Regions from separate parts of the Planococcus sp. 11815 genome, predicted to be linked through region 1. Evidence: predicted binding sites of a transcription regulator. Region 1 holds the regulator's gene; the other holds the start of a gene.
The links. The regulator NrdR, encoded in region 1, represses ribonucleotide reductase genes. The targets are predictions, from matches to a motif close to AACACNATATATNGTGTT.

Region 1 (6,522 bases):
GGCTTGTCGCAAAACTTGAACATTACCCGCAAAGAAGCAGCTGACTTTATCGAGCGGTATTTGGCAAGTTTCCCTGGAGTGCAGGGCTATATGACCTCAATTGTCGAACAGGCGAAAAAAGATGGCTTTGTCACAACCTTGATGAACCGCCGCCGCTATTTGCCGGACATTAACAGCTCGAATTTCAATTTGCGCAGTTTTGCGGAACGTACCGCGATGAATACGCCGATTCAGGGAAGCGCGGCCGATGTCATCAAGCAGGCGATGATCGAAATGGATATTGCGCTTGAACGCGAAGGGCTGCAGTCGAAGATGATTTTGCAAGTGCATGATGAATTGATCTTTGAAGCGCCTGCCGAAGAACTTGAAAAACTCATGGAACTGGTTCCGGAAGTGATGGAGTCGGCCGTGAAACTCAATGTGCCTTTGAAAGTAGATATCGCGTCAGGTGATACTTGGTACGATACAAAATAAGGAGGAATGTGTGATGCCGGAACTTCCGGAAGTAGAAGGGGTGGTCCGGCAAATCCGCCCCGTGTCGATCGGCAAACGCATCGTCTCGGTCGATGTATCCGATACGATCCGAAAATCGAAACAATCGGGCAAAGAAGCGATCTTGAAGCGCATCGAAGCGGATGATTTTCAAGAGCGCCTGACCGGTGCCCAAATTCTCGCTGTCGAACGGCGCAGCAAATATATTTACATGACCATGAAAAACGAGCAGGAATTCCTGCTCGTCAACCATCTGGGCATGTCGGGGGCCTGGTTTTTCGTCGATAGCCTGCTGGCGATCCCGGAAGATAAGTTCAGGCGCCACGTTCATGTGGTGCTGACGCTCGATGATGGCAATTTATTGGCGTTCTCGGATATCCGGCGTTTCGGGGAAATGCGTGTATTGGAGACAGAAGGGGATTTTCCGCCGCTTCTGTTAATGGCGCCGGAACCTTTCGCTGACGAAGCCCAGGAATGGTTCTTGCAGCAAGCAGAAAGCCCGAAATTCCGCAACAAACCGATTAAGGAAGTCATCATGGACGGCACGGTCATCTCCGGATGCGGCAATATATACGCCACAGAAGCGCTGTTCCGCATGAAGATCCACCCAAAACGCGCCGCAAGCCGCATCAGCCGCAAACGCAAAATTGAATTATTCCAGGCCATTGCCGCTATTTTGCTCGAGAGCATCGAAGCAGGCGGCAGCACGATTTCCGATTACCGCAATATCAACGGGGAATCAGGCAGCATGCAGAATCGTTTTGGCATGTACGGCAAGAAGACGTGCACGGTTTGTGGAACGGAAACCAAAACAGTGAAAATCGCGAGCCGGGCGTCTGTTTACTGCCCGTCTTGCCAGAAATGAGGAAACTACATGATCATCGGATTGACTGGCAGCATCGCAAGCGGCAAAAGCACCGTCTCGCAAATGCTCAAGGAATTGGGATATCCGGTCGTTGACGCAGATCTGGTCGCCAGACAAGTTGTCGAGCCCGGAACGGACACATTGAACAGCATCGAGCAAGCTTTCGGCGCGGAAGTGATACGCGCTGATGGGTCGATGGACCGCGAGAAAGTCGGGGCAATCATCTTCAACGACCCGGCGAGCAGAAAAAAATTGAATGATATCATCCACCCGGCAATACGCCGGGAAATGCTTAGGCAGCGCCAAGCATTTTTGGATGAAGGATATGAAACCGTTATCATGGATATTCCGCTGTTATTCGAAAGCAAACTCCAACACATGGTCGACAAGATCCTAGTCGTCAGCGTGTCGGAGCAGAAACAATTAAAACGGCTCATGGAGCGCAACGGATTGGCCGAACAGGAAGCCAAAGCGCGTATTGCATCACAGCTGCCGATCAGCGTCAAAGAACAAGGAGCTGACGAAGTGCTCGATAACAACGGTTCTCTTTATCACACAAAGCGCCAATTAATGCGCATATTAGCCAACTGGCAGATACACCCATAAAAAAGTATGCGCTTTCTTTCGTTTTCAGGTTCTCTAAACTGAATAATGTGTTATACTATATATCGAATTGAAAATATGAGTATGACTTATTTAATTGGGGGACAAATACATGACAGTTTCGATTGCAATTAACGGGTTTGGCCGCATCGGCCGTATGGTTTTCAGACAAGCAGTTTTGATGGATGACGTGACGATTTCGGCGGTCAACGCCGGTTATCCGGCAGAAACACTTGCTCACTTGATTAAGTATGACACAAATCACGGTACCTTCTCCGGTGAAGTGAAAGCGGAAGAAAATGCGTTGGTTGTAAACGGAAAGCGTATTCAATTGGTTAACGAGCGCGACCCATTGGAACTCCCGTGGGAGGAAATGGGCGTCGATATCGTCATCGAAGCGACGGGCAAGTTCAACTCGCGCGATAAAGCGGCTCTTCATTTGGAGGCAGGAGCAAAGAAAGTCATCTTGACTGCTCCCGGCAAAAACGAAGACATCACGATTGTGATGGGCGTCAATGATGATAAATTGGATGTCGAAAAACACCACATCATCTCAAATGCCAGCTGCACGACGAATTGCTTGGCGCCTGTTGCTAAAGTGTTGAATGATGCATTCGGCATCGAAAACGGATTGATGACGACTGTCCATGCGTACACCAATGACCAAAAGAATTTGGACAACCCGCATAAGGATCTTCGCCGCGCACGCGCTTGTGGACAGTCGATTATCCCGACTTCAACAGGGGCTGCAAAAGCATTGTCCTTGGTTCTACCTGAACTGGAAGGAAAAGTGCACGGTTTGGCGCTTCGTGTCCCGACGCCGAATGTGTCACTTGTCGATCTTGTCGTCGATGTCCAACAGGATGTGACGGTAGAAGACGTCAACCGTGCCTTCACGGAAGCATCAGAAGGGGCGCTAGCGGGCATCCTCGATTTGACAATGGAGCCGCTTGTGTCGATCGATTTCAATACGAACCCGAGCTCTGCAATCGTTGACGGTTTGACTACCATTGTCATGGGCGACCGCAAAGTGAAAGTGCTCGCTTGGTACGATAACGAATGGGGCTACTCGGCCCGTGTTGTCGACTTGATGAAAAAGGTAGCCAATTCTATGGCTGTCGCTTCAAAATAATGCAAAAAGATTCCGCTTTTCTTCTTATTGAAAAGCGGAATCTTTTTTTGTCGTTATATTAAAAAAAATGCCCACTGGAGCATTTATTTATTGCATTTCGAAAACATTCATCATATACTATGAATCGTAGCCAAAAACGGCTGCCACTTCTCAATTCTATTTATTATGTAGAGCAAGGAATTAGGAGCGTATATTATTATTCTTATGACTGCTTAAAGGGTTAGGACCTCTCTGGACTAACTTTCCCCCGTGGTAGTCAACTTTGAATATTTTGCGCAAAACCAAAATGTTATCAAAGGGGGAAACGAACCATGGAAACTATGGGACGTCACGTAATCGCAGAACTTTGGCAGTGTGATTTTGACAAATTAAACGATATGGACTATATCGAAAAGACTTTTGTTGATGCAGCACTCAAATCAGGTGCGGAAATCCGCGAAGTCGCTTTTCATAAATTTGCACCACAGGGTGTCAGCGGCGTAGTCATTATTTCGGAATCACACCTGACTATCCACAGCTTCCCGGAACATGGATACGCGAGTGTCGATGTGTACACTTGTGGAGATCTTGATCCAACAATTGCAGCTGATTACATCGCGCAAGCTTTGGATTCAAAGCAGAGCGAAGTAACTGAAGTGCCACGCGGCATGGGACCAGTCGGCGCCGGAGCGACAAAAGTGTCACTGACGGTGTAATTGACCGCTAATAACGCAAAACACAAGCAGAGGAGAAAATCCTCTGCTTTTTCTAATGTTTGGGGAATTTTTTTGTTATACTGTTACTACCAGATAGAGAATTTTCGGGGAGATGTCTACCATGAAATGTCCAGCTTGCCAGCATAACGGCACCCGCGTAGTAGATTCGCGGCCAATAGATGAAATGAAATCAATCCGCAGGCGTCGTGAATGTGAAGCATGCGGCTATCGCTTCACCACCTTCGAGAAAGTGGAAGAGATGCCGCTGATCGTCGTGAAAAAAGATGGCTCCCGTGAAGAATTCAGCCGCGAGAAAGTGTTGCGCGGTTTGATCCGCGCTTGTGAAAAACGCCCAGTCTCGCTCGATATGCTTGAAGGGGTCGTTTTCGATATCGAAAAAGAACTTCGCCGGAGCGGCAATCCTGAAGTGAAATCGGAAGAAGTCGGAGAACTGGTCATGAACCGTTTGGCGGATATCGATGAAGTGGCCTATGTCCGCTTCGCTTCCGTCTATCGCCAGTTCAAAGACATTACGGTCTTCATCGATGAACTCAAGGATCTGCTTGATCGCAATCCCGGTGACAAGGACAGCAAATAAGGCGGTGACCACATGACGATGTACAAAGAACTTCAGCCCGCCGACTTGTACCGGATCCGCATGCCGTATCCATTTTCCAATTACGACCGCCAATTGCTGACGCTCCTCTATCAGCCGATGATCGGGTCTGACGCCATCTCCCTTTACTTGACGCTTTGGGCCGACGGTGAAATGCGGTCTGAGGATTCGACGCATTATACACTGATGAACACGCTCGGAAAACCCGTCAAGGCGATTTTTGAATCCCGCATCCAACTCGAAGCGATTGGCTTATTGAAAACTTTCCGGAAAGACGGGGAAAACCGTTCCTTCATCTATGAACTGAGCCCGCCGCTCGACCCGAAAACCTTTTTTGCCGACCCGCTATTGTCGATGTTCCTGTTCAGTAAAATCGGGGAATCGTCTTATCGGCGCGTCCGCGATCGTTTCGTCATCCAGACGCCGCTCGCAACGGGATACACAGAAGTTTCCAGGACTTTTACGGATATCTTCCAGCCGGTGCATGCGAAGTCGGGGTACCCTGCAGACGAAAAAGAGCTTGAATCCCGGACAGACGGGGAATATGAGATGGAACAGGACTTTGATTTTGCGCTATTACGCCAAGGACTGTCCGAACAGCTTGTGCCGAAGCGCGTGCTGACGCCGGCTATCCGCCATTTTATCGTAAAGCTTTCATTTCTCTACGGTTTCGGCCCGCTTGAGATGCAAAAGGTCGTATTGCTGGCGATTGAAGATGATTACCGGATTGATGAGGAAGGGCTGCGAAAAGCTGCTTCCGATTATTATAAAATGACCGTCACGACAACTGCGCCGAAACTCGAGCCTGTCAAAAAGGCAGAACCGAAAACGCAACAACCTGATGCACAACAAGGACCTGTAAACAAAGAAGACGAGTTGATCGCATATTTGGAATCAGCGTCGCCGCTTCAAGTGCTGCGTGACATTGCAGACGGCAAAGAACCACTGCCGGCCGATGTGCAATTGGCGAACCAGTTGGTGACGCAGCATGGCATGGAGCCGGCTGTCGTCAATGTGTTGCTTCAATATGTCCTATTGCGCACGGATATGAAACTGACAAAAGCGTATGTAGAGAAAATTGCCTCACATTGGCTGAGAAAAAATGTCACGACAGCCAAGCAGGCGATGGAATTTGCACGCATCGAACATACACAGTATATGAAATGGAAAAACGAATCAGGTGCCGCGCCTAAAAAAGCGGCATCTTCCGGCCGCAAGCCGATCCGCGAAGAAAAGTTGCCTGAATGGTTCAATAAGAAAGACGAAGTGGAAACACCTGGACAAGGAGCTTCAAGTGAACAGCTCGAACAGGAAAAACAGAAATTGCTTGCGAAGCTTGCGTTGAAGAAAAGGAAGGGTGATTAGATGGAACCGATTCGTGAAACGATGAAGCGAGTGGTCAATGCGCCCTCATTTTCCGAGCGCTATGATGCGATGAAGAAAGAAGTGCTGGAACATCCCGGCGTCCTCAAATTCCTCAAAGAACACGAAGAGGAAATTGACGGCCCGACAGTGGAAAAAGGCATGGGCAAGCTATACGAATATATCGACCAATCGCATGACTGCAATAAATGCCCGAACCTCGGCGGCTGCATCAATCATCTGAAAGGATTCGAACCGAATCTCGTATTGGAGCGCGGCAATATCGGCATCTCGTATACGAAATGCCGTTTGAAGACCGCTGAAGACAATAAACGCCATGCTTCTTCCTTGATCCACAGCATGTATATGCCAAAAGAAGTGATGGCGGCGAGAATCGAAAACTTCGAGCTCGATGACCGTAGGCTGCCAGCTTTCCGCGCAGTCGATGATTTTCTGGAGAAAGCGACAGGCCCGGATTCGCTTCCGGAAAAAGGCTTGTATTTATACGGCAAGTTCGGGACTGGCAAATCCTATTTGCTAAGCGCGGTCGCGAATGAACTCGCGGAGATCAATGTGAAAACGGTTCTTGTGTTCGTGCCGGAATTCATGCGCGAAATGAAGCAAGCGATCGGCGACCATACACTTCAGGAGAAAATCGAATACGTCAAAAAAGCCGATGTGCTCATGCTCGATGATATCGGAGCTGAAGCGATGTCGAGCTGGACGCGCGATGAAGTGCTCGGTACGATTCTTCATT
Region 2 (6,522 bases), 210 kb from region 1:
GTGACTGTTAAATCGAACGAGCACGGCCTTGTCGACCTGGAAGACTTGAAGCGTGTAGTCGGCGACGACACCGCGGCACTCATGCTGACAAACCCGAACACGCTTGGCCTTTTCGAAGAAGACATCCTAGAAATGGCATCGATCATCCACAAAGTCGGCGGCAAGCTGTACTACGACGGGGCGAACTTGAACGCCGTCATGTCAAAAGCACGCCCTGGCGACATGGGCTTTGACGTTGTCCATTTGAACTTGCACAAAACCTTCACAGGCCCGCACGGCGGCGGCGGCCCAGGATCTGGCCCGGTTGGCGTCCAAGCGGACCTGATCCCGTATTTACCGAAGCCGATCCTCGTCAAGACCGATGAAGGCTATACATTCGATTACGACCGCCCTGAATCCATCGGACGCGTCAAGCCATTCTATGGCAACTTCGGCATCAATGTCCGTGCCTATACGTATATCCGCACAATGGGGCCGGACGGCTTGAAGAAAGTCACTGAATATGCCGTATTGAACGCCAACTACATGATGAGAAGGCTCGCACCTCATTTCGATTTGCCGTACGACCGCCATTGCAAGCATGAATTTGTGTTGAGCGGGCGCCGCCAGAAGAAACTCGGTGTCAGAACGCTCGACATGGCGAAGCGCCTGCTCGACTTCGGTTACCATCCGCCGACGATCTACTTCCCGCTCAATGTGGAAGAAGGCATGATGATCGAGCCGACCGAGACGGAATCGAAAGAAACGCTGGATGACTTTATCGATGCAATGATTCAGATTGCGCGTGAAGTGGAAGAAAATCCGGAGATCGTCCAAAATGCGCCGCATACGACGGTCATTAACCGGCTGGATGAAACGAAAGCAGCCCGCAAGCCGGTTCTTCGTTACCAGAAACCGACAGACAGCGAATGACATAAAAAAAACCCCGGAAGCATTTGCTTTCGGGGTTTTTGATTATTTGGATTTGATTTTGCCTGTCCATTTTTTGAAGCCGCCCTGCAATTGGAACAATTGCTCATAGCCTTTTTTCTTCAGGAACAATGCGACGCGTCCGCTTCTTGCCCCGTTCTGGTCGTACAGATAGACCGGTTTGTCGGCGCGGATTTCCTTGTAGCGCTGGCGCAATTGCGATTGCGGGATGTTGCGCGCCCCGAGGATATGGCCGGCTGCGAAATCTTTTGGTTCCCGGACATCGATGAGCTGCGCTTTTCGGTAGCCTTGGATAAATTCTTCCTGGTTGAGATCGGTGACCGCTTTGCGGATGCGGAGGAAGGAGACGACCGCAAAAATGAGGATGGCGATGACGACACCCAATGTGATATACAATAATTCCACTGTTCTTGCCCCTTTCTATACTTACTCATTATAAGAGATAAGGTGACGGATATTCAATGGCTATGTTACAGTAATCGGGGCAAATCAGAGGCAATCCTGTGAAGCCTGCGGGCAGGAAGCGCGCTGTAGCTGGACTTTCAGTTGTCAAGTGCTTTCAACAGGAAATTAAATCGATTTTTGCGCTGATTTATGCGAACATACGTGTCTTTCGTCTCATTTTAACAAAAGCCAAATCGCGAAACCCTTGTCATTGCTCGGTTATCTGCCGAGTCGAATTTTCCATCAGAAAAATGTCATTGCGAGTGAGTTTCAATATATAGTATCATGGGAATTGTAATAATACTATATATAGTGTTAACTCCATATAATATAAAGGAGGATTTGTCAAATGGTTTCCGCCACACAATCCGAATATACATTAAACGTCGAGTCCCTGAACAAAGACATTGAAGCTTTCCCGCAAGTCCACGCGGTAACGAAGGACATGAAGAAAACCCATAAAGGCGTATCCCGCCTGGTCATGATCGACCGCTATTCCTTCAAGGACACCAGCAAAAGCACATTGAAGCCGGGCGATTTCGTCGTGTTGACGGTCAAAGAAGACCCGAAATTCCCAGCACGCGGCCTCGGATATATCGTCTCGATCGACCAAGATGCGAACAAAGCACGCGTCTGGATCGAAGAAGATTACCGCAGTGCCATCGATAACCCTGAAGAAGTAGAACAAGGCATAGTCAACCGGCCGATCGATGTTATCGAAAAACCGCTCGAAGTATTTTACGAGCAAATCGCCAAACGCAATGCCACTGGCCTTTCTGCAGTCGAGAAAACCCCAGAAAAGCAAAGTGAATGGTTCACGAAATTCTATGAGCAGCTCGTCAACTTGAATTTCGTCCCGGCTGGCCGTGTGCTGTACGGGGCAGGCGCTGACACCGATGTCACGTATTTCAACTGCTACGTCATGCCATTTGTCGCCGATTCGCGTGAAGGCATCTCAGACCACCGCAAGCAAGTGATGGAAATCATGAGCCGCGGAGGCGGTGTCGGGACGAACGGCTCGACTCTTCGCCCGCGCAATACACTCGCTCGTGGCGTCAACGGCAAATCATCCGGTTCTGTTTCGTGGCTTGACGATATCGCGAAACTGACGCATCTGGTCGAACAGGGCGGTTCACGCCGCGGCGCCCAGATGATCATGCTTGCTGACTGGCATCCGGATATCGCGGAATTCATCATTTCCAAAATGCAAAACCCGCGTATTTTGCGTTATTTGATCGAAAACACAGAAGACGAAACGATCAAACGCCTGGCGAACGATAAATTGAAATTCAAACCTTTAACTGAGCAGGAAGAAGCGATGTACCAAGGCTTGCTCAACTACCGGACCATTCCGGGCATGGGTGGATTCAACGAAAAAATCATGCGCGATGCAGAAACGAAACTGCGCGACGGCGGCACGTTCTCCGTTCATAACGAAGAATTCCTCACTGGCGCCAATATTTCCGTCACCTTGACGAAAGACTTCATGGAAGCAGTCGAAAAAGACGAAGATTTCGAATTGCGCTTCCCGGCAGTTGAATCGTATTCGAAAGAAGAGATGGCGGTCTATAACGAAGAATGGCATAAGATCGGCGATGTCCGCGATTGGGAAAAAATGGGCCATAAAGTCCGCACATACCGCGTGATCAAAGCGCGCGAACTATGGAATTTGATCAATGTATGCGCGACCTATTCCGCAGAACCTGGTATCTTCTTCATAGATAATGCCAATGAAAAAACGAATGCCACTGCATACGGCCAAAAAGTCGTAGCGACGAACCCGTGCGGTGAACAGCCGCTTGCGCCTTATTCCGTTTGCAACTTGGCGGCTGTCAACTTGGCACGCTTTGCTGATCCGAAAACGAAGCAAGTCGATTTTGAAGCTCTCAAAGAAACGGTGCGCGTCGGTGTGCGCATGCAAGACAACGTCATCGATGCAACTCCTTATTTCCTGGAAGAAAACCGCATCCAGGCACTCGGCGAACGCCGTGTAGGCCTTGGCGTCATGGGCCTTGCCGATTTGCTCATCTATTCGGACCGTGAATACGGCTCCCCGGAAGGCAACGAGCTGGTCGATGAGATCTTCAAGACGATTGCAGTCGCAGCTTATGAAGCTTCTACAGAGCTCTCTGAAGAACGCGGCAGCTTCCCATTCCTCGTCGGCGAAACAGATGCAGAAACGGAGAACTTGCGCCGTGCATTTACCGAAACCGGCTTTATGCAAGGGATGCCGGAAGAAATTCGCCAAGCGGTGCTCGACAAAGGGATCCGCAACTCCCATCTATTGACGGTTGCGCCGACAGGCTCGACTGGTACGATGGTTGGCGTATCGACAGGCTTGGAACCATATTATTCGTTTACTTATTACCGCAGCGGGCGCCTCGGGAAATTCATCGAAGTAAAAGCGGATATCGTCCGTGAATACTTGAAGAACAACCCAGACGCAGATGAAGAGAATTTGCCGCAGGCGTTCATCACGTCAATGGACCTCGCACCAGAAGCGCATGCCGATGTTCAGTGCATTATCCAGCGCTGGATCGATTCCTCGATTTCGAAAACGGTCAACGCGCCGAAAGGCTATACCGTCGAACAGGTTGAAGGCGTCTATGAGCGTCTCTACAAAGGCGGGGCCAAAGGCGGCACAGTCTACGTCGACGGCAGCCGTGATTCACAAGTGCTGACATTAAAAGCTGAAGACAATACTTTCGAAGAAGACCACAAGGAAGAAGACACTGGCAAGCGCCCAGTCGTCTTGATCGACACGATCCAAGACTTGCGCTCGACCAATGTCACGATCGGATCGGAAGTAGGCAATACCTGCCCTGTTTGCCGTAAAGGGACAGTGGAAGAAATGGGCGGATGCAATACATGCACGAACTGTGCAGCCCAATTGAAATGCGGACTGTAACAAAAAACTTCATATAGCCGGAGAAATATTCTCCAGTGACAAAAAGCGGAAGCCAAATAGGCTTCCGCTTTTTCAAGCTGTTGAGAAAGGTAAGAAATCGTATTTTCCGAAGCTTATCGCTCGCTTTCCGTGGGCTCGCGCCCAAGCCTCCTCAGTCGCTTTGCGCCTTGCGGGGTCTCGGTCGTCTCGCTAATCCACAGGAGTCGAGCGAACGCTTCTCCCAATACTTAGAAAGATCATTGATTATTGAATGTAGAAAAAATGACTCCATTCTAGTTCGTTATGGATTAATAGACTTCTTCAACACTCTGAAAAAGCGGAAGCCAAAATAGGCTTCCGCTTTTTTGTTTGCATAAGCGTCTCCGTCTTCTGGCTTGCCGCTAATTGATCGTATGCTAAAATGGAAAAGGAAAGCCAAGAAAGGGGTGCAAGGGCATGAGAGTCCTGGTGTTGAACGGTCCCAATTTAAACCGTCTCGGCAAACGCGAAAAACAAGCGTACGGAAGCTTTACATTGCAGGAGCTGGAGCAGGAACTGGTGGATTTTGCTGACAGTGAAGGCTTTGAGTTGGTCTGCCGGCAGTCCAATCATGAAGGGGAACTGATCGACTGGATCCACGGTGCGGACGATGATGCCATTTCCGGCATCGTCTTGAACGCCGGTGCCTATACGCATACGAGCATCGCGATACGCGACGCCATCGCATCGGTCCAAGTGCCGGTCGTTGAAGTACATATTTCCAATATCCACGCACGTGAAGAGTTCCGCCACTATTCCCATATCGCGCCGGTAGCCATCGGGCAAATCGCCGGCTTCGGCAAGGACGTCTATCGGCTGGGGCTCCAGTCGCTCTTGCTTCGACAACAGAAAGGATGAAACTGATGAAATTGATGAAACTGCGCGAACAAATGCAAAAGCGGGAACTGGATTCCCTGCTGGTGACAAATCCGTATAATCTTCGTTTTATTACAGGCTTCACCGGAACGGCTGGGCTTGCGCTCATCACGCCGAATGATGCTTGGTTCATTACCGATTTCCGCTACACTGAACAAGCAGGAGAGCAAGTCAAAGAATTCAAAGTGGTCCAAGCGCAAAAAGGCTTGATTGACGAAGTGGCGCGAATCGCTAAGGAAGCGGCAGTCGAACGGTTGGCATTCGAACAGGATTATATGACCTTTGCCACATATTCGCAGTATCAGGAAAAATTATCTGCAACGCTCGAACCGGTTAGCGGTCTGATTGAAAAGTTGCGCATGGTGAAATCTCCTGAAGAACTAGAAGTGCTGAAAGCGGCAGCCAAGATTGCTGACGATGCGTTCGAACATATCTGCTCTTACATCAAGGCGGGAATGACAGAACTGGAAGTTTCGAATGAACTGGAATTCTTCATGCGTTCACAAGGCGCAACTTCTTCTTCGTTCGACATCATCGTCGCATCGGGCTTGCGCTCGGCATTGCCTCATGGCGTTGCATCCAATAAGAAAATCGAACAAGGCGACTTGATCACGCTCGATTTCGGCGCCTTGTACAATGGCTATGTATCGGACATCACGCGCACGGTGGCAGTCGGCGAACCGTCTGACAAGCTTAAGGAAATATATCAAGTGGTCTTGGATTCACAAGTGCTGGCGCTGGAGAAAATCAAGCCGGGCATGACGGGAATCGAAGCGGATGCCATCGCACGCGATTACATCAAGTCAAAAGGCTACGGGGAAGCGTTCGGGCATTCAACCGGCCACGGCATCGGTCTCGAGGTCCACGAAGGGCCGGGGCTGTCGTTCCGTTCGGAAACTGTCCTTGAACCCGGAATGGCTGTCACGGTCGAACCGGGCATCTATTTGCCGGGAATTGGCGGAGTGCGCATAGAAGATGATATACTGATTACCGAAACGGGGAATGAGCGCTTGACGCATTCTTCAAAAGAGCTTCGCATTTTATAACAAATGGAGGAACTATTATTATGATTTCAGTAAACGATTTTAAAACAGGATTGACCATCGAAGTGGATAACGATATTTGGCGCGTGATGGAATTCCAGCACGTCAAACCGGGCAAAGGTGCGGCATTCGTCCGTTCGAAGCTCCGTAACTTGCGCACTGGAGCGGTCAATGAAAAAACATTCCGCGCCGGTGAAAAAGTCGCGAAGGCGCAAATCGATAACCGTAAAATGCAGTATTTGTATTCGAATGGCGATATGCACGCATTCATGGATACAGAAACTTACGACCAGATCGAATTGC

Region 2: M1Q06_RS07930 (vitamin B12-dependent ribonucleotide reductase) is a predicted target of NrdR. The motif match lies at 1,674-1,691, and genes of this name have one in related genera.

Annotation. Positions count from the first base shown of each region.
Region 1 is NZ_CP096991.1:1,345,752-1,352,273, forward strand. Features, by position in the region: gene polA (DNA polymerase I) at 1-474, shown strand, start outside; gene mutM (bifunctional DNA-formamidopyrimidine glycosylase/DNA-(apurinic or apyrimidinic site) lyase) at 488-1,357, shown strand; gene coaE (dephospho-CoA kinase) at 1,367-1,963, shown strand; gene M1Q06_RS06895 (glyceraldehyde-3-phosphate dehydrogenase) at 2,073-3,092, shown strand; gene speD (adenosylmethionine decarboxylase) at 3,404-3,787, shown strand; gene nrdR (transcriptional regulator NrdR) at 3,909-4,385, shown strand; gene M1Q06_RS06910 (replication initiation and membrane attachment family protein) at 4,398-5,768, shown strand; gene dnaI (primosomal protein DnaI) at 5,769-6,522, shown strand, end outside.
Region 2 is NZ_CP096991.1:1,553,554-1,560,075, forward strand. Features, by position in the region: gene gcvPB (aminomethyl-transferring glycine dehydrogenase subunit GcvPB) at 1-912, shown strand, start outside; gene M1Q06_RS07925 (rhodanese-like domain-containing protein) at 955-1,335, opposite strand; gene M1Q06_RS07930 (vitamin B12-dependent ribonucleotide reductase) at 1,724-4,282, shown strand; gene aroQ (type II 3-dehydroquinate dehydratase) at 4,718-5,158, shown strand; gene M1Q06_RS07940 (M24 family metallopeptidase) at 5,164-6,222, shown strand; gene efp (elongation factor P) at 6,243-6,522, shown strand, end outside.